2 regions of the Achromobacter sp. 1014246743 genome follow, and region 1 is predicted to be linked to the other one. Evidence: predicted binding sites of a transcription regulator. Region 1 holds the regulator's gene; the other holds the start of a gene.

Evidence for each region. Region 1 encodes LexA, which represses DNA repair genes until DNA is damaged. Its sites were predicted from a motif close to ACTGTATNNNNATACAGT; they were not measured.
Region 2: the regulator LexA is predicted to act here: its motif matches at 6,050-6,067, upstream of imuA (translesion DNA synthesis-associated protein ImuA).

The regions. Positions count from the first base shown of each region.
Region 1 is NZ_JCBANA010000020.1:71,169-80,881, reverse strand. Features, by position in the region: gene iscA (iron-sulfur cluster assembly protein IscA) at 1-17, opposite strand, end outside; gene iscU (Fe-S cluster assembly scaffold IscU) at 19-423, opposite strand; gene AC6LJ2_RS10920 (IscS subfamily cysteine desulfurase) at 458-1,669, opposite strand; gene iscR (Fe-S cluster assembly transcriptional regulator IscR) at 1,691-2,233, opposite strand; gene AC6LJ2_RS10910 (low molecular weight protein-tyrosine-phosphatase) at 2,426-2,917, opposite strand; gene uvrB (excinuclease ABC subunit UvrB) at 3,167-5,176, opposite strand; gene AC6LJ2_RS10900 (amino acid aminotransferase) at 5,377-6,576, shown strand; gene lexA (transcriptional repressor LexA) at 6,748-7,398, shown strand; gene lon (endopeptidase La) at 7,574-9,713, opposite strand, start outside.
Region 2 is NZ_JCBANA010000046.1:12,546-22,258, reverse strand. Features, by position in the region: gene AC6LJ2_RS19345 (amidohydrolase family protein) at 1-513, opposite strand, end outside; gene AC6LJ2_RS19340 (error-prone DNA polymerase) at 633-3,857, opposite strand; gene AC6LJ2_RS19335 (Y-family DNA polymerase) at 3,886-5,355, opposite strand; gene imuA (translesion DNA synthesis-associated protein ImuA) at 5,285-5,983, opposite strand; gene AC6LJ2_RS19325 (cache domain-containing protein) at 6,284-7,336, shown strand; gene AC6LJ2_RS19320 (amino acid permease) at 7,377-8,909, opposite strand; gene ypfH (esterase) at 8,980-9,696, shown strand.

The DNA of each region.
Region 1 (9,713 bases):
GTCAGGGTAACGGACATGTCAGTTCGCCACAGCTTCGGCCGCAACCGAATGCTTTTCCTTGTAGTTCTGCACGGCGGCCTTGATCGCGTCTTCGGCCAGGATCGAGCAGTGCACCTTCACGGGCGGCAGGGCCAGTTCTTCGGCGATCTGCGTGTTGCGGATGTTCATCGCTTCGTCCAGCGTCTTGCCCTTGACCCATTCGGTCACGAGCGAGCTCGAGGCAATGGCCGAACCACAGCCATAGGTCTTGAAGCGCGCATCTTCGATGACGCCGGATTCGTTGACCTTGATCTGCAGCTTCATGACGTCGCCACAGGCGGGCGCGCCGACCATGCCGGTGCCCACCGAGTCGTCCGACTTGTCGAACGAACCGACGTTGCGCGGGTTTTCGTAGTGATCCAGGACTTTGGTGCTGTAAGACATATCAGTTCTCCACGTATTTCGTTGGCGCGGGCGCTCAGTGCGCGGCCCACTGCACGGTATTCAGGTCGATGCCTTCCTTGGCCATTTCCCACAGCGGCGACATGTCGCGCAGCTTGCCGACCCGGCTCTTGAGCAATTCGATGGCGTAGTCCACTTCCTTTTCGGTCGTGAAGCGGCCCAGGGTGAAACGGATCGAGCTGTGTGCCAGTTCGTCGTTGCGGCCCAGGGCGCGCAACACATACGACGGTTCCAGGCTGGCCGAGGTGCAGGCCGAACCGCTGGACACGGCCAGTTCCTTGATCGCCATGATCAGGGACTCGCCTTCGACATAGTTGAAGCTGACGTTCAGGTTGTGCGGCACGCGCTGATCCATGTCGCCGTTCAGGTAGACCTCTTCGATCTGCGACAGGCCGGCCCACAGGCGATCACGCAGCATGCGGATGCGCTCGTTCTCGGTACCCATTTCTTCGCGCGCCAGGCGGAAGGCTTCGCCCATGCCGACGATCTGGTGCGTAGCCAGCGTGCCCGAACGGAAACCCCGCTCGTGGCCACCGCCGTGCATCTGCGCTTCGATGCGCACACGCGGCTTGCGGCGCACGTACAGGGCGCCGATGCCCTTGGGGCCGTAGGTCTTGTGGGCCGAGAACGACATCAGGTCGACCTTCAGCTTCTGCAGGTCGATCTCGACCTTGCCGGTCGCCTGCGCGGCGTCCACATGAAAGATGATGCCCTTCTCGCGGCAGATCTCGCCCAGGGTTTCGATATCCTGGATGACGCCGATTTCGTTGTTCACCATCATCACCGACACCAGCACGGTGTCGGGACGCAGCGCCGCCTTGAAGACGTCCAGGTCGATCAGGCCATTGTCCTTGACGTCCAGGTAGGTCACTTCAAAGCCCTGGCGCTCGAGTTCGCGACAGGTGTCCAGCACAGCCTTGTGCTCGGTCTTGACGGTGATGATGTGCTTGCCGCGTTCGGAATAGAAGTTGGCGGCACCCTTGATGGCCAGGTTGTCCGATTCCGTGGCGCCGGAGGTCCAGACGATTTCACGCGGGTCGGCATTCACCAGCTTGGCGACTTCTTCGCGGGCGCGTTCGACCGCGTCCTCGGATTCCCAGCCAAAGGCATGGCTGCGCGAAGCGGGGTTGCCAAAGTTCTCGTACAGCCAGGGCACCATCTTGTCGACGACGCGCGGGTCGACGGGGGTCGTGGCCGAATAGTCCAGATAGATCGGGCGGGTGGTCATTTCTACAACTCCTGATGCTGCTTATACGGTGGCGTTGGCCGCGACGGTCGTGGTCGGGGCATTGGCGGCGGCATTGGCGCCCCCCACCCGATTCACACGCACCGCGCAGGCCTGCGCTTGATTGTTGGCTTCCTGCAGTTGGCGCACGCGCTGCTGATCAACCAGATCTTGCAGGGACACCGAATCCAGGTAATCCACCATCTTGCGATTCAACGTCGCCCAGAGCTCGTGCGTCATGCACTTGCCGGGCTTGCCGTCGTTGCCGCTCGTACAGTCCCGCTTGCCGCCGCAGCTGGTCGCGTCCAGCGGCTCGTCGACGGCAAAGATGATGTCGGCCACCGTCACGTTGCGCGCCAGGCGGGCAAGCGAGTAGCCGCCGCCCGGGCCGCGCACGCTGTCCACGAGTTCGTGGCGACGCAGCTTCCCGAACAGCTGTTCCAGGTACGAAAGCGAAATGTTCTGACGCTGGCTGATGGCCGCAAGAGTGACCGGGCCGCTATGCTGCCGCATAGCCAGATCGATCATGGCAGTCACGGCGAAACGCCCTTTGGTAGTTAGCCGCATGGTGGGTTCCCTGTGATTCGGCAATGGCCGTCGGCGAATCCGGCGGTCAATACCCGAGTAATTGGCTCAAGTATAGCAAATTCCCGACTAATTTGGTATGGCTCCCGGCTAGAAAAAACCGCGCAGCTGCGCGGTTTTTTTCACTACCAAATTGCCCGAGGCCGCCCGTGGGCGGCCTGGCGCACCAGGGGATCAGGCCGCCTGGTACTGGGTAGCGCGCTTGCGGACCAGCTCGAGCACGCCCTGACAGGCGTCTTCGAGGTAGTCGAGCACTTTGCCGAAACCGTCGGCGCCGCCGTAGTACGGGTCGGGCACGGTGGCTTCTTCGAACTCGTTGGCAAAGCGCATCAGCAGCATCAGCTTGTGCTGGTAGGCCTTGGGGCACTGCTGCTGCATGGCGGACAGGTTGTCCCAATCCATCGCGAGGATGAGATCGAAGTCGCGGAAATCTTCCGCGGTGACCTGACGCGCCTCGCAGTGCGTGATCTCGTAGCCGCGCTTACGTGCCGCAGCCTGCGCCCGGGCATCAGGCGCCTCGCCGATATGAAACGCGTGCGTGCCCGCGGAGTCGATGCGAACCACATCGCCCAAACCCGCGTCGTTCACCAAATGGCGAAACACGCCCTCTGCGCTCGGCGAGCGACAGATATTGCCCATGCAAACGAAAAGTACCTTGGTCATCATGGGAGTAAGTGTGCGGGAAAACCCGAGATAAGGCAAGCTTTTTTTGTAGCGCCGGCCAAGATGCCGAGCAAATGCGTCCCCTTAAATATCAACTATAAATCATATGGTTACGGACTATATTTAAGGCTTCGCAAGATGCTTTGCGTGAATCGATTGTCCAATTATTGAGCACGCGATTGCAACAGCGCGCTGTCAGCTGCTATTCAGCAGCCTGTCAGCGCGCAGACACATTTAGATACCCACGCGATATCACACCGCGCCATCCAGCAGCACGCGCTGCTTCAGCGCGTTCAGCGCATCCCGGGCGGCGGCGGCCTGCTCGAACTCCAGGTTGCGGGCGTGGTCCATCATCAGCTTTTCCAGCCGCTTGATTTCCCGCGCCAGCGCCTTTTCGTCCTTCAGGAACTCCGCCGGCACCGCCGCTTCCAGGGCGTCGTGCTGCACCGGCGCCACAATGCCATCGATCAGCTCGCGGACCGCCTTGTGCACGCCGCGCGCGGTAATGCCGTTGTCGGTGTTGAACTGCAACTGCTTGGCGCGGCGGCGGCTGGTCTCTTCCATGGCACGCTGCATCGAATCCGTGATGCGGTCGGCATACAGGATGGCGTGGCCGTTCAGGTTGCGCGCAGCCCGACCGATGGTCTGGATCAGGCTGCGCTCGGACCGCAGGAACCCTTCCTTGTCGGCGTCCAGGATGGCCACCAGCGACACTTCCGGAATATCCAGGCCTTCGCGCAGCAGGTTGATCCCCACCAGCACGTCGAACGTGCCCAGGCGCAGGTCGCGGATGATTTCGACGCGCTCGACCGTGTCGATGTCCGAGTGCAGGTAGCGCACCCGTACCCCGTGTTCAGACAGGAAGTCGGTCAGGTCCTCGGCCATGCGCTTGGTCAGCGTGGTGACCAGCACCCGCTCGCCCTGTCCCACGCGCACCTTGATCTGGCCCAGCAAGTCGTCCACCTGCGTGCGGGCAGGCAGCACCTCGACGATCGGGTCGACCAGACCGGTGGGCCGCACCACCTGCTCGATCACATTGTCGGTGTGCTCTTTCTCGTAGGCGGCGGGCGTGGCCGAGACGAACACGCATTGGCGCATCCGCGCCTCGAATTCCTCGAGTTTGAGCGGCCGGTTATCCAGCGCCGACGGCAACCGGAAGCCGTACTGCACCAGCGTTTCCTTGCGCGAGCGGTCGCCGCGGTACATGGCGCTGAGCTGGCCGATGGTGACGTGGCTTTCGTCGATGAACATCAGGGCATCGGACGGCAGGTAGTCGATCAGCGTGGGCGGCGGATCGCCCGGCGCCGCGCCTGACAGATGCCGCGAGTAGTTTTCGATGCCTTTGCAGAACCCCAGCTCCTGCAGCATTTCCAGGTCGAAACGGGTGCGCTGCTCCAGACGCTGGGCCTCGACCAGATGGCCGTCATCGACAAAGCGCTTGACCCGGTCGCGCAGTTCTTCCTTGATGGTCTCGATGGCACGCATGACCGTATCGCGCGGGGTCACATAGTGCGAGCCAGGGTAGACGGTAAAGCGCGGCAGCTTCTGGCGGATACGGCCGGTCAGCGGATCGAACAGCTCCAGGCTTTCGATTTCGTCATCGAACAAGGTCAGCCGCAGCGCCAGTTCGGCGCTTTCGGCCGGGAAGATGTCGATGGTTTCGCCGCGCACCCGGAACACGCCGCGGGTGAATTCCGCGTCGTTGCGGGTGTACTGCATGGCAACCAGCCGCGCCAGGATCTCGCGCCGCGAGATCTGGTCGCCCGCGCGCAGGATCAGCACCATCGCGTGATAGTCGCCCGGGTTGCCGATACCGTAGATGCACGACACCGTGCCGACGATGATCGTGTCGCGACGTTCGAGAAGGCTCTTGGTCGCCGACAGGCGCATCTGCTCGATGTGCTCGTTGATGGACGAGTCCTTTTCAATGAACAGGTCGCGCGTGGGTACGTAGGCTTCGGGTTGGTAGTAGTCGTAATACGAAACGAAATACTCGATCGCATTCTTGGGGAAGAACTCGCGCATTTCGGCGTACAACTGCGCCGCCAGGGTCTTGTTCGGGGCCAGAACCAGGGCCGGCCGCCCGAGCTGGGCGATGACGTTGGCCATGGTGTAGGTCTTGCCCGACCCGGTCACACCCAGCAGGGTCTGGAACATCAGGCCGTCCTGCACCCCCTGGACCAGGCCCTCGATGGCCGCAGGCTGGTCGCCGGCCGGCGGGTAAGGCTGGTACAGATGAAACGGGCTATCCGGGAAATCCACGAATCCGGCACCCGCCGGGCCTGCACCGGGCGCCGCCGCAACGGGGGCTGCGCCGGCCGGATCGGTGGTCGAACCCGCGGCTGCGGCACCCGCCGTACTTGGGTCTATTGCGCTCTTAGGCATGCTAGACTGTTCCCAGGGTAAACCCCCCATTATCCACAGCACTTCCCACTGCGTCCACTCACCCTCAGCAGAGTCCCATGAGCACCCTTTTCGATTCCGTCGAACTCGCGCCGCGCGACCCCATTCTTGGTCTGAACGAACAATACAACGCGGATACCCGCCCCGGTAAAGTCAACCTGGGCGTTGGCGTGTACTACGACGACCAGGGCCGGATTCCCCTGCTGGGCGCGGTGCGCAAGGCCGAAATCGCCCGCATCGAAGCCGCCGCTGCCCGCGGCTATCTGCCGATCGAGGGCATCGCCGGCTACAACCAGGGCGCGCAAGCCCTGCTGATCGGCAAGGATTCCCCCCTGGTGACCGAAGGCCGCGTCCTCACCACCCAGGCCCTGGGCGGCACCGGCGCCCTCAAGATCGGCGCCGACTTCCTGCGCCAGCTGCTGCCGACCGCCAAGGTCCTGATCAGCGACCCCAGCTGGGAAAACCACCGCGCGCTGTTCGAACGCGCCGGCTTCGAAGTCGGCACCTACGCCTACTACGATGCCGCCACCCGTGGCCTGAATTTCGATGGCATGCTGGCCGCGCTGAAGGCCGCGCCGGCCCAGACCGTCGTCGTGCTGCACGCTTGCTGCCACAACCCCACGGGCGTGGACCCCACCTTCGAACAATGGCAGCAGATCGCCGCCGTCGTGAAGGAAAACAACCTGGTCCCGTTCCTGGACATCGCCTACCAGGGTTTCGGCGAAGGCCTCAAGGAAGATGCCGCCGTCGTGCGCCTGTTCGCCGACCTGAACATGACCATGTTCATCAGCTCGTCGTTCTCGAAGTCGTTCTCGCTGTACGGCGAGCGCGTCGGCGCCCTGACCGTCGTGGCCGGCAGCAAAGACCAGGCCACCCGCGTCCTGAGCCAGCTCAAGCGCGTCATCCGCACCAACTATTCCAACCCGCCCACCCACGGCGGCACGATCGTCTCGACGGTGCTGAACACGCCTGAACTGTTCGCCATGTGGGAACAGGAACTCGGCGCCATGCGCGACCGTATCCGCCTGATGCGCAAGCAACTGGTCGAGAAAATCAAGGAACACGGCGGCAAGCAGGACTTCAGCTTCGTGCTGCAGCAACGCGGCATGTTCTCGTACTCGGGCCTGACCTCGGCCCAGGTCGACCGCCTGCGCGAAGAGCATGGCGTCTATGCCGTCTCCAGCGGCCGCATCTGCGTTGCCGCCCTGAACAGCGGCAACATCGACCAGGTCGCCAAGGGCATCGCCGCGGTGCTGTAAAGCGCCTCGCACTGCCGGCACCAGCCAGACGGGACCTTCGGGTCCCGTTTTCATTGCCCGCGATTTATGGGTCTCTTGCCCTGGCGCTCGACACCCGCTTGCTTTTTTGCGTTATGTCCCCCAGAATGCTGCTGTATATATGTACAGTCCGACCCCAAACGGATCATCGCCATGGCCAGCAAACTCACTGATCGTCAACAGCAAATCCTGGACCTCATCCGGCAAACCGTCGCGCGCACGGGCTTTCCGCCCACCCGCGCCGAAATTGCCTTGGCCCTGGGATTTCGCTCGCCCAACGCGGCCGAAGACCATCTCAAGGCCCTGGCCCGCAAAGGCGCCATTGAGCTCACGGCCGGCGCCTCGCGCGGCATCCGCCTGAAAGACGCCTCGGCCGCCCCGACGCAAGCCGCCCTGCCCCTGCCGGGCCTGGCGCAGTTGCTGCTGCCGTTGGTAGGCCGGGTGGCCGCCGGCAGCCCCATCCTGGCCGCCGAACACGTCGAACGCGAAATCGGCGTCGACTCCAGCCTGTTCGCCCAGGCACCCGACTACCTGCTCAAGGTGCGCGGCATGAGCATGCGCGATGCCGGCATCCTCGAAGGCGACCTGCTCGCCGTCAAGAAGGCCTCCGAAGCCCGCAACGGCCAGATCGTGGTGGCCCGCCTGGGCGACGACGTCACCGTCAAGCGCCTGCAGCGCCAGCACGGCCGTATCGAACTGCTGCCCGAAAACCCCGACTTCGACACCATCGTGGTCGAAGCCGACCAGGAATTCGCGCTCGAAGGCATCGCGGTCGGCCTGATCCGCACCCACGCACTGCATTGATGCACCACTGAACCGCGCCTGGCTGGCCTCGCAGGCCGTTCCAGGTTCTCTATACGGCTCCCGCCCGGCCAGCGTCGCCGAGACACGCCGCAGTGCGGCCAAGCCTAAAAAAGAAACCCCGCCAAGGCGGGGTTTCTTGTTGAAGGCGCCGCAAGCAGCGCCTCTCGGGCCAGCATCAGTGCTTGAGCACCGGGTCCGTCGAGCCCGGCTCGGCCGGCTTGGCCACCAGCGGTTCCTTCACCGCCTCGTCTTCGGCCAGCGGCTCGGGCAGGCGTTCCAGGGCCAGTTCCAGCACCTTGTCGATCCAGCGCACCGGCACGATCTCGAGATGGTTCTTGACGTTGTCCGGGATCTCCGCCAAATCCTTGACGTTTTCTTCCGGGATCAAGACCGTCTTGATGCCACCGCGGTGAGCGGCCAACAGCTTTTCCTTCAAGCCGCCGATCGGCAGGACTTCGCCACGCAACGTGATTTCGCCCGTCATGGCGACATCGGCGCGCACCGGGATGCGCGACAGCGCCGACACCATGGCCGTGGTGATCGCAATACCCGCAGACGGACCGTCCTTGGGCGTCGCGCCTTCCGGCACGTGCACGTGCATGTCATGCTTCTCGAACACGCTGTCTGCAAAGCCCAGGCGACGGGCGCGTGAGCGCACCACCGTACGAGCCGCTTCGACCGATTCCTTCATCACGTCGCCCAGCGAACCGGTGCGTTGGATCACGCCCTTGCCGGGCATGTCCGCCACTTCGATCGTGAGCAGGTCGCCACCGACTTCCGTCCAGGCCAGGCCGGTCACTTGACCGATCTGGTTTTCCTTTTCGGCCATGCCGAAGGTGTAGCGGCGCACGCCGAGGTAGTCGCTCAGGTTGTCGCCCGTGACATTGACCGGCTTGACCTCGAGGGTCTTGCCTTCGGCCTTGGCACGATCGGTCTGGGTCAGCAATTGCTTGATGACTTTGCGGCAGATCTTGCCCACTTCGCGCTCGAGCGCACGCACACCGGCTTCGCGGGTGTAGTAGCGCACGATGTCGCGCAAGGCGCTGTCGTCGACGGTAAGCTCGGTATCCTTCACGCCGTTGTTCTTCATCAGCTTGGGCAGCAGATGGTCGCGGGCGATGTGGATCTTTTCTTCCTCGGTGTAACCCGACAGGCGGATCACTTCCATGCGGTCCAGCAGCGCCGGCGGAATGTTCAGCGTGTTGCTGGTCGCCACGAACATGACGTCGGACAGATCGAAGTCAACCTCGATGTAGTGGTCCTGGAACGTGTGGTTCTGTTCAGGATCCAGCACTTCGAGCAGCGCCGACGAGGGATCGCCACGGAAATCCATGCCCAGCTTGTCGATTTCGTCGAGCAGGAACAAGGGATTGCGCACGCCGACCTTCGACATGTTCTGGACGATCTTGCCCGGCATCGAACCGATGTAGGTCCGACGATGGCCGCGGATCTCGGCTTCGTCGCGCACGCCACCCAGGGCCATGCGCACGAACTTGCGGTTCGTGGCCTTGGCGATGGACTGGCCGAGCGAGGTCTTGCCGACGCCCGGAGGGCCGACCAGGCACAGGATAGGCGCCTTGACCTTGTCCACGCGCTGTTGCACGGCAAGGTATTCAAGGATGCGTTCCTTCACCTTTTCCAGGCCGTAGTGGTCGTTGTCCAGTACGGTCTCGGCGTTGGCGATGGAATTGTTGATCTTGCTCTTCTTTCTCCAGGGGAGGTTGATGAGCGTATCGATGTAGTTGCGCACCACGGTGGCTTCGGCCGACATGGGCGACATGAGCTTGAGCTTCTTGAGCTCGGCATCGGCTTTTTTACGTGCCTCTTTGGGCATGTGGGCAGCGATGATCTTCTTTTCGAGCTCTTCGATGTCCGCGCCTTCTTCGCCCTCGCCCAACTCTTTCTGAATGGCCTTGACCTGCTCATTCAGGTAGTAGTCGCGCTGGCTCTTTTCCATCTGCTTCTTCACGCGGCCGCGAATCCGCTTCTCGACCTGGAGAATGTCGATTTCGGTTTCCAGCTGCGTGAGCAAGCCTTCAAGGCGTTCGGAGGTGCCGACGATCTCGAGCATCTTCTGCTTCTGCTCGAGTTTCAGCGGAAGATGCGCGGCGATCGTATCGGCCAGGCGACCGGCGTCATCGATGCCGGCGAGCGAGGTCAGGATCTCCGGAGGGATCTTCTTGTTCAGTTTGACGTATTGCTCGAACTGGGCAACGATCGCGCGGCGCAGGGCTTCGGTTTCGGAGCCCTGGACGGCATCCGGTTCGATCGGCGTGACCTGGCACGTAAAGTGCGAATCGGCGTCTTCGATGCTG
Region 2 (9,713 bases), on a different contig from region 1:
CAGCCGGCGCATGCGCGGCATCAGTTCCGGCAGGTGGCGCGCATCCAGCAGGAATTGCATGTGCCAGCCCCGTTCGGCGCAGCGGTGGGCCAGGGGTTCCATGGCGTCGAAACCGACGCCGCCGCCAAAAAGCACATTGACGCGCAGGCCGCGCACGCCGGCGGCATGCATGGCATCGAGTTCTCGGTCGTTCACCGACGGGTCGACCACGCCTACGCCGCGCAGGCGCTGCGGGTGGCGCCGCAGCACGTCCAGGAAGTAGCGGTTGTCGGTGCCGTACACACTGATCTGCACGAGCACGCCCCGGGTCATGCCGGTGGCGTCCAGCATGGCGAGGTAAGACGCTTCAGGGGCAGGCGGCGGCGTGTAGGTGCGCTCAGGCACGAAGGGGTAGGCGTGGGGGTCGGCGGCCACCACGTGGGCATGCGTGTCGCAAGCGCCTGGAGGAAGGTTGAATCGGGCGGCGGCTACCGTGGGCAGCGGGCCCAGGCAGACAGGAGGAGCGGCAGGCATGAAGCGTGTCCTTGCGGGGGGAGGGTTGCGAAGGCCACTATCGTAGAGAAGAAAATTGCGTATGTGGAGAAAGCGCCCACATCTAGGACCAGCAGAGGTTTGCCAGCGCGAGCGACGCCTTAATGGAAGTTGCGGCTGGGTGTGCTGAGCCCGCCGAGCAGGTCGGACAGGTCCACCAGCCGCTGTGCGATCAGGTGGCGCACGCCGTCGACGTTCTGCCAGGTGCCGTACACGCCCAGCAGGCTGGCGCCGAGCAGTTCGCGGCGCTGGCGTTCGATCAGTTCGGGGCGCACCACCACGTTGACGGGGCCGGTCTCGTCTTCGAGGGTGACGAAGATGACGCCCTTGGAGGTTTGCGGCCGCTGGCGCACGGTGACGATGCCGCAGGCGCGGGCCACGCGCTTGTCGGGGTAGCCGTTGAGCACGGCGGCGGGCTGGAAGTTGCGGGCGGCCAGTTGCGGGCGCAGCAGGTCCACGGGATGGCGTCGCAGGGTCAGGCCGACGCTGCGGTAGTCGGCCGCGACGGTCTGGCTTTCGGATGGCGCGGCCAGTGTCGGGGCGTCGGTTTCGTGGATGGCGGCGTCGCGCAGCAGGTCGCGGCTGTGGACGCTGGCGGCGGCTTCCCAGCTGGCCTGGCGGCGATGGCCGGCCAGGGTCAAGAGGGCGTCGCCGGCCGCCAGGGCGTTGAGGTCGTGGCGGTTCAGGGCGGCGCGGCGAGCCAGGTCGCCGGTATTGGCAAAGGGCGCGTCGGCGCGCGCGGCTTCGATGCGGCGCGCGGTGTCTTCGCGCAGGCCCTGGATCAGGCTCAGGCCCAGCCGCACGGCGGGGCGGGTTTCATGCGGGGCGGGTGCGTGCGGGCGCGCCGGACGCGGGGCGTGCCCGTCGGGCAGGGCTTGCAGCGCCGAGTCCCAGCCGCTGACGGTGACGTCCACCGGCAGCACGCAGACGCCATGGCGACGGGCGTCCTGCACCAGTTGCGCGGCGGGGTAAAAGCCCATGGGCTGGGAATTGAGCAGGGCCGCCAGGAAGGCCTCGGGTTCGTGGCGCTTGAGCCAGGAACTGTAGTACGCAAGCAGGGCGAAGCTGGCGGCGTGGCTTTCGGGAAAGCCGTATTCGCCAAAGCCCTCGACCTGCCGGAACAGGGCTTCGGCGAATTCCAGCGTGTAGCCGTGGGCCAGCAGGCCGCCCACCAGCTTGGTGCGGTATTTGTCGACGCCGCCCTTGCGCTTCCAGGCGGCCATGGACCGCCGCAGCTGGTCGGCATCGCCGGGGGTGAAGCCGGCCGCGACCACGGCGATCTGCATCACCTGTTCCTGGAAGATGGGCACGCCCATGGTGCGGCTGAGCACGCCGCGCACTTTTTCGCTGGGATAGCTTTCTTTTTCGCGGCCCTGGCGGCGGCGCAGGTAGGGGTGCACCATGCCGCCCTGGATCGGGCCGGGCCGCACGATGGCCACCTGCACCACCAGGTCGTAGTATTGGCGCGGCCGCAGGCGCGGCAGCATGCTCATCTGGGCGCGCGATTCGATCTGGAACACGCCCACAGTGTCGGCGTCGCAGATCATGTCGTAGGTGGGGATGTCGCCTTCGGGGATGTCTTGCAGGCGTATCGGCTGGCCGCGGCGCTGGCCGGCCAGTTCGAGCGTGCGCCGCAGCGCCGACAGCATGCCCAGCGCCAGCACGTCGACCTTGAGCAGCTTGAGCGCGTCCAGGTCGTCTTTGTCCCATTGCACGACGCTGCGGTCGGCCATGGCGGCGTTTTCGATGGGCACCAGCCGCGACAGCTTGCCGCGCGAGATGACGAACCCGCCCGGATGCTGCGACAGGTGGCGCGGAAATCCCATCAGGGTCTGGGCCAGCGCGGCCCATTGCCGCGCCACCCGGGATTCGGGGTCCAGCCCGCAGGTGCCCAGGGTGCGCAGCATTTCCTTCTTGCCATCCCACCACTGGTGGGCGCGCGCCACGGTGTCGATCACGCCCAGGTCGACCCCCAGCGCGCGGCCGGTATCGCGCAGCACGCTGCGCGGCCGGTAGGAAATGACCACGGCGGTCAGGGCGGCGCGCTGGCGGCCGTATTTTTGGTAGATGTACTGGATGACTTCTTCGCGGCGCTGGTGTTCGAAGTCGACGTCGATGTCGGGCGGCTCGTTGCGTTCTTTGCTGATGAAGCGTTCGAACAGGTTGTTGCCGCGTTGCGGGTCGACTTCGGTGATGCCCAGGCAGTAGCAGACGGCCGAGTTGGCGGCCGACCCGCGGCCCTGGCACAGGATGCCGGCCTGGCGGGCGAACAGCACGATGTCGTAGACGGTCAGGAAGTAGGCTTCGTAGTGCAGGTCGGCGATCAGGGCCAGTTCTTTTTCGATCTGCTCGGAGACGCTGGCCGGCACCCCGGCCGGAAAACGCCGCGCGGCGCCGGCCAGGGTTTCCTGGCGCAGGAAGGTGGCGGGCGTGTGGCCGCGCGGGACGATTTCGTCGGGGTATTCGTAGCGCAGTTCGTCCAGCGAAAACGCGCAGCGCCGCGCCACCACCAGGGTCTGGGCCAGGGCGTCGGGCGGATACAGGTTGGCCAGCCGCATGCGGCTGCGCAGGTGCTGCTCGGCGTTGCCGGCCAGCGCGTAGCCGCACTGTGCCACGGACTGGTGGGTGCGGATGCCGGTCAGGGTGTCGTGCAGCGGCTTGCGCGAACGCACGTGCATCTGCACCTGGCCCAGGGCCACCACGGGCAGGTCGGCGGCCTGCGCGGCGTGTTCGACGGCGGCGCGATGCAGGTCGTCGCGCGAGCGGTACAGCAGGGTCAGGCCGACCCAGGCGCGGCGTTCGAAGGTGGCGGCCAGCCAGCGCGCCTGCTGGGCCATGCGGTCGGGGTCGTCGCCGTAGGTGGGCGACAGGATGGCCAGGCATTCGGGCAGGTGGCGCAGGTGGGCGTAGCCGGGCGGCGGGTCGGTGAAGTCTTCGGGGGCCAGGCGGTATTCGCCCTTGGGCGCGCGGGTGCGCGCCAGGGTGATGAGTTCGGACAGGTTGCCGTAGCCCTCGCGGGTTTGCGCCAGCAGGGTCAGGTCCAGCGGCGCGGCGTCGGGGCCGGCGCGCAGCCGGAAGGTGGCGCCGATGATGAGCGGCAGCTTCTGGGTCTTGGCTTCCATGTGGGCCCGCACCACGCCGGCCAGGCTGCATTCGTCGGTGATGGCCAGGGCCGCGTAGCCGAGTTCGGCGGCGCGGGCGGCCAGTTCTTCGGGGTGCGAGGCGCCTTGCAGGAACGAGAAGTTGGACTGGCACTGCAGTTCGGCATAGCCGGGCAGCCCGATGAGCGGATCGGGGGCGTCAGGGGAATCGTCGAACGGTTGCATGGCGGATCGCGAGGCGGAAGGGGCGCCGTCAGGCGTACAGGCCGTGCAGGAACCAGCGGGCGTGTTCGTCGTCGCGTTCGCGGTAGATCCAGTAGCGCGCGCGGGCGGCGTCTTCGGCGACGAAGTAGTCGCGTACGGTCAGGGCCGGGTCCCACCAGCCGCTTTCGATGCGTTCGGGGCCGCGCATCAGCCGCAGGGCCTGGCCGGCGTATTGCGGGCGGTGGCCGGACAGCTTCAGGAGCAGCGGCGGATCAAGCAGCCAGAAGGGGCGGTCGAGCGTGGGGGGCAGGGGGCCGGCCGGCTGCGGGGCATCCAGCGCGTCGCCCCAGGAATTGGCGGCTTCGGGGCGGTGGTCGGGCGTGGGACAGGGGCGGCGCACCTGGTCGCGCCCCAGCCGCGCGGCCAGCAGGTCGAGCAACCGGGCGTGGTCGGCCGCGGTGCCGCCGGGCTCGGGAAACAGGGTGGTGCTGGCAGCGGGCTGGTCGACCGTGTCGGGGGCCAGCAACGCCACCGCGATGACGGGGGCTTCGAGCGTGAGCCGGCCCAGCTTTTCGCGCAGCAGGTTGAGAACCTGGGGCGCCTGCCAGACGGGCTGGGCCAGGGCCAGTTCGAGTTCGGTGGGCGGGCGGGCGTGGCGGCCGCGTTCGTGGTCCAGCCGCAGCAGCACGCGCCGCACCGCCAGTTGCCGCGCGGCCAGCCAGCCGCCCAGCTGTTCGGCCAGGCGCCGCGCCACGGCCAGCACCGCGTCGGTGTGCTCGACGTAGTCCATGAGTTCGATGCGGCGCGAGAAGCTGGGCGGCGGTTCGATCCAGCGGTGCAGTTCGGGCGACTGGCCGTAGGCGGCATCCAGGGCCTGCAGCAGGTCGGGGGTGCTGCGCCGTTGCAGGCCGGCACGCGGCAGGGCGCGCAGGTCGGCCAGCGTGTGGCAGCCGATGTCGTGCAGCCAGTCCAGGCGCGGCTGCGCCTGCGGCAACAAGGCCACGGGCAGGGCGTCCAGGCGGCGCGCCAGCGTGGGCAACGCCAGGGTGCGGCGCAGCCGGGCGCGCCCCGGACGGTGGGCCAGCAGCCAGGCGCCGGCCGCCGTGGGCGCCATGCCCAGCGAGACGCGCAGGTCCAGCGCGCCCAGCGTGGCCGCCACGCGCCGATGCAGGGCCCGCGGCCCGCGAAAGAACTGCAGGCTGGCGCCCACGTTGAGCAGGATGGTGTCGTCGTCGGCCAGGGCGACTTCGGGGGTGTATTGCAGCAACGCCAGGGCCGCGCCTTGCAGGGTGTCGGCTTCGGCCAGGGGTTCGCGCGTCAGCAGGTCGACGTCGGGCGCGATGGCGGCCGCGCCGCCGCGGCGCATGCCGGGGCGCACCCCGGCCCGATGGGCGGCGGGGGTGAGGGCGGCCACGCGTTCCTGGTCGAGGACCGCGCAGGCCTGGTCTTCATGCGGCCAGTGCGGGCGCAGGGCGTCCAGCGGCAGGCAGCGCAGGTAGGCGGCGATCCAGAGGCGCATGGCGGGAAGGCGTAAGGGCGCCGGGCTCGAGGCCCACGTACAGCGGGGTGTCGCAGACCGGCCCCCGGCGCTTGAGAATATGGACGGACAACCCACCCGCGGCGGGCGCAAGCGCCAGGCGCAAGGGGGCGGGGGTGGGGTTTTGCGCCGCGCTGGCCGGGCGCAGGGCGACAAAGAGCAGGTCGCTGGCCTGGGCGGCCAGGTGCAGGCGACGCAGGGATTCGGGGCGCACGTGGGGCAGCCAGCACAGCAGCGCGCCGCAACTGCCGTTTTTAAGGATCTGTTCGGCGGCCCAGAGGGCATCCAGGGGTTTTTCGGGGGCCACCCACAGCAGTTGCCGGGGATCCAGCCGCCAGCTCATCCAGCTGGCGATATGCGGGGCGTGCGGCGGCTGCACCAGCGCAATGGCGCGGCGGGTTTCAAGCTGCGCCAGGGCCGGCCGCAGCAGGCGGATTTCGCCGATGCCGGGCTGCGGGGTAAGCAGTTCGATCAGCGAACCCAGCGGCCAGCCGCCATCGGGCAGCTCGGCCGACAGGGCGGCATGGCCGGTGGGCAGGCTGCGGGCGGCGCCCCGGGCAAGCTGGGTAGCGCGCCACACGGCGGGGTGGATGTGTTCTGGAGACTGCATGGCGGGCGGACGACCCGGTTTTCCTGGGGTGGGGAGGGCCAGGCAAGCCGCCTGGAATTCAATATTGCTGTATGAATATACAGTATTTTACCTGAGCCGGACGTAGCGGAACGTGTCCTGACTATGCACCGTCATGGTGCGAAACATGCATCCCGATCCGGCGCGGAACGCGACCGTCACGGACACCGCCGCGGCCGTCACGCCCGTTGTTCACCCAGGCCTGACTTGGCACGCTTCCTGCTTGTATCCACATGTCACCGTCTCCCCACGCAACAACAACCAATGAACGGAGTGTTGAACATGGCCCATCAACCGGAAAAGATCGTCGAACTTTCGCGTCGCGTCGAGCGCATTTCGAACGAGAAGATCGAAAGCATTGTTGATATCAACCAGCAGGCCAAATACCTGTCGCTGAACGCGCGCATCGAAGCGGCGCGCTCGGGCGAGGCGGGGCGGGGATTCGCGGTGGTGGCTAACCAGGTGCAGTACGTGTCCGAGCAGATCACGGGCATCGCCGACGCGCTCAAAGAAGAATTGGCCGGCTCCATCGCCGACCTGATCCGCATCGGCGAAAACACCCTGCACGAGATCCGCGGCTACGAAGGCCGGCGCCTGGGCGACCTGGCCTTGAACATGATCGAGACCATGGACCGCAACCTGTACGAACGGTCTTGCGATGTGCGCTGGTGGGCGACGGATTCGGCGGTGGTGCAGGCGCTGGAAGCGCCCGGCGCCGCCACGGCCAGCCATGCCTGCGGACGGTTGGGCGTGATCCTGGACAGCTATACGGTCTATCTGGACTTGTGGGTGGCCGACGCGCAGGGGCGGGTGGTGGCCAGCGGCCGCCCCGACCGCTACCCGCAGACGCGCGGCGCCAGCGTGGCCCACGCCGACTGGTTCCGGCGCGGCATGGACACGGCGGACGGGGGCGACTATGTGGCCATGGACGTGGACAGCGAACGCCTGCTGGGCGGCGCCCACGTCGCCACCTACGCCACCGCCATCCGGCGCGACGCCGACAAGCACGGCAAGCCTCTGGGCGTGCTGGGCATTTTCTTTGACTGGAGCCAGCAGGCCGACAGCATCGTGAAGTCGGTGGGCCTGTCCGAGGACGAGTGGTCGCGCACCCGCTGCATGCTGGTCGACAGCAAGCATCGCGTCATTGCGGCGTCCGACGGCGCGGTGTCGCTGAAAGAGCGCTATGTGCTGCGCCACGACGAGCGGCCTCGCGGCTTTTACGAAAACGCCGACCACAGCCTGGTGGGGTTTTCGGTGACGCCGGGCTACGAGACCTACGCCGGCCTGGGCTGGTACGGCGTGATCGCGCAGCGGCCGCGCGCGGCGTTCGAATAACGTGATCGCAGCGGGGCCGCGCGGGCGGCTCCGGCCGGGGTCAGGGCCGCACGGCCGCCGGCGGGGCTTCGTGTCCGACGCCGGCGGCGCGGTCCGCCTCCAGGCCGTAGAACTGCATGTCCTCGTAGCGGATCCAGTGCGACTTGCGTATCAGCCGGTGGCCGATCCAGAACGCCAGGAACAACGGAATCGCCAGGTAGGTCGAGGCCACGCCGATCCAGTCGATGCGCTCGTCCAGAAAGGCCTGGTAGTTCTGGCCCAGCGTGACCAGCAGGCACAGCACGAAGGCCAATAGCGGGCCGAACGGGAACAGGCCGGCCTTGTAGGGCAGGTTGGCCGTGTCGTAGCCGTGCTTGATGTAGCCCTGGCGGAAGCGGTAATGGCTGACCGCGATGCTCAGCCAGACGATGAATTCGGTCATGCCCGCGAAGTTGAGCAGCCAGATGTAGACCGCCTTGGGGCTGTAGACCACGCTGAACATGCACAGGCAGGCAAGCGCGGTGGTGGCCAGCAGCGCGTACAGCGGCACGCCGCTGCGCGTCAGGCGCCTGAAGAGGGCCGGCGCCTGGCCTTCGACGGCCATGTTGAACAGCATGCGCGTGGCGGCGTACATGCCGGAATTGCCGGCCGACAGCACCGACGTCAGGATCACCGCGTTCATCACGGTGGCCGCCGACAGCAGCCCGGCGTGCTGGAACACCAGCGTGAACGGGCTGACGGCCACGTCCGCGACTTCGTTGCGCAGCAGTTGCGGGTCGGTGTAGGGGATGAGCAGGCCGATGATCAGGATGGCCAGCACGTAGAACAGCAGGATGCGCCAGAACACATGGTTGATGGCGCGCGGCACGTTGCGGCGCGGGTTTTCGGATTCGCCGGCCGCCACCGCCACCAGTTCGGTGCCCTGGAACGAATAGGCCACCACCATGGCCACGCCCACCCAGGTGGCGGCGTTGCCCACGAAGGGCGCGTCGCCCACCGCCCAGTTGCGCACGCCCACCGGCGCGTCGCTGTGGATGATGCCCGCCAGCATGGCCACGCCCAGCACGATGAAGCACAGGACGGCGACCACCTTGATGATGGCGAACCAGTATTCGGCCTCGCCGAAGCTGCGCGCCGAAAAGGCGTTCAGCCCGAAAGTCAGGGACAGGAACAGGATGCTCCAGATCCATCCAGGCGTATCGGGAAACCAGTACGCCATGACCAGTTGGGCGGCCACCACGTCCACCGCCACCACCGTGGCCCAGCTGAGCCAGAAGTTCCAGCCCAGCGCGAAGCCGAAGCCGCCGTCGACATAGCGGGACGCATAGGTGCAGAACGAGCCCGACACGGGCATGAAGGTGGCCAGCTCGCCCAGGCTGGTCATGATGAAATAGACCATCAGGCCGATCAGCAGATAGACCATCAGCGCGCCGCCGGGGCCCGCCTGCGCGATGGCGGCGCCGGACGCGATGAACAGGCCGGTGCCGATGGCGCCGCCCAGGGCTATCATGGTCAGGTGGCGTGCCTTGAGCACGCGGTGCAACTGGTTTTGGCCGGCCGGAGGATTTCCCGAGTCTGTCGTCGGTGTTTTCATGGAATGCGTCGAAATGCGTATGGCGCGCATTTTACAATGGGCCTGTCCAGTGCCTTTGCGGAGCCGTTACATGGCTGCTTCTCCCCCGATTTCCCGCTCGCTTGAATTCTTGCCCGAGCCCGGCACCGATGTGCGCCAGCTGTTCATCCTGCTGCACGGCGTGGGCGGCTCGCCCGACAACCTGTTGCCGCTGGCCGAGGCCGTGCGCGCCGCGTTTCCCGCGGCGGCGGTGCTGATCCCCGAAGGCTTCGAGCCCTTTGACGGCGGCGGCACGGGCCGCCAGTGGTTCTCGGTGCGCGGCGTGTCCGAAGAAAATCGCCCCGAACGCGTGGCCCAGGCCATGCCGCCGCTGGAAGCCTACGTGCGCCAGGCCCAGGCCCGCTTCGGCCTGCTGCAGTCCGACACCGCGCTGGCCGGCTTTTCGCAGGGCGCCATCATGGCGCTGGAACTGGTGCAGGCGCACGACGGCATGGCCGGACGCGTGATCGCCTTTTCGGGCCGTTACGCGCAATTGCCCAAGACCGCGCCGATGTACACCACGCTGCACCTGCTGCATGGCGCCGACGACCCCGTGATGCACGTGTCGCACATCCAGGCCGCGCAGGCGCGGCTGGACGAACTGCACGGCGATGCCACCATCGACATCGCCACGCACGTGGGCCACGAGCTGCACCCGGCCCTGATCCAGCGCGCCATCGTGCGGCTGCAGACCTGCGTGCCGCTGCGCAGCTGGGAAGCGGCGCTGGGCCTGAACCAGACGCCGCCCGACGGCGCGACGCTGCATTGAGCCCGCGCGCCCAAGCG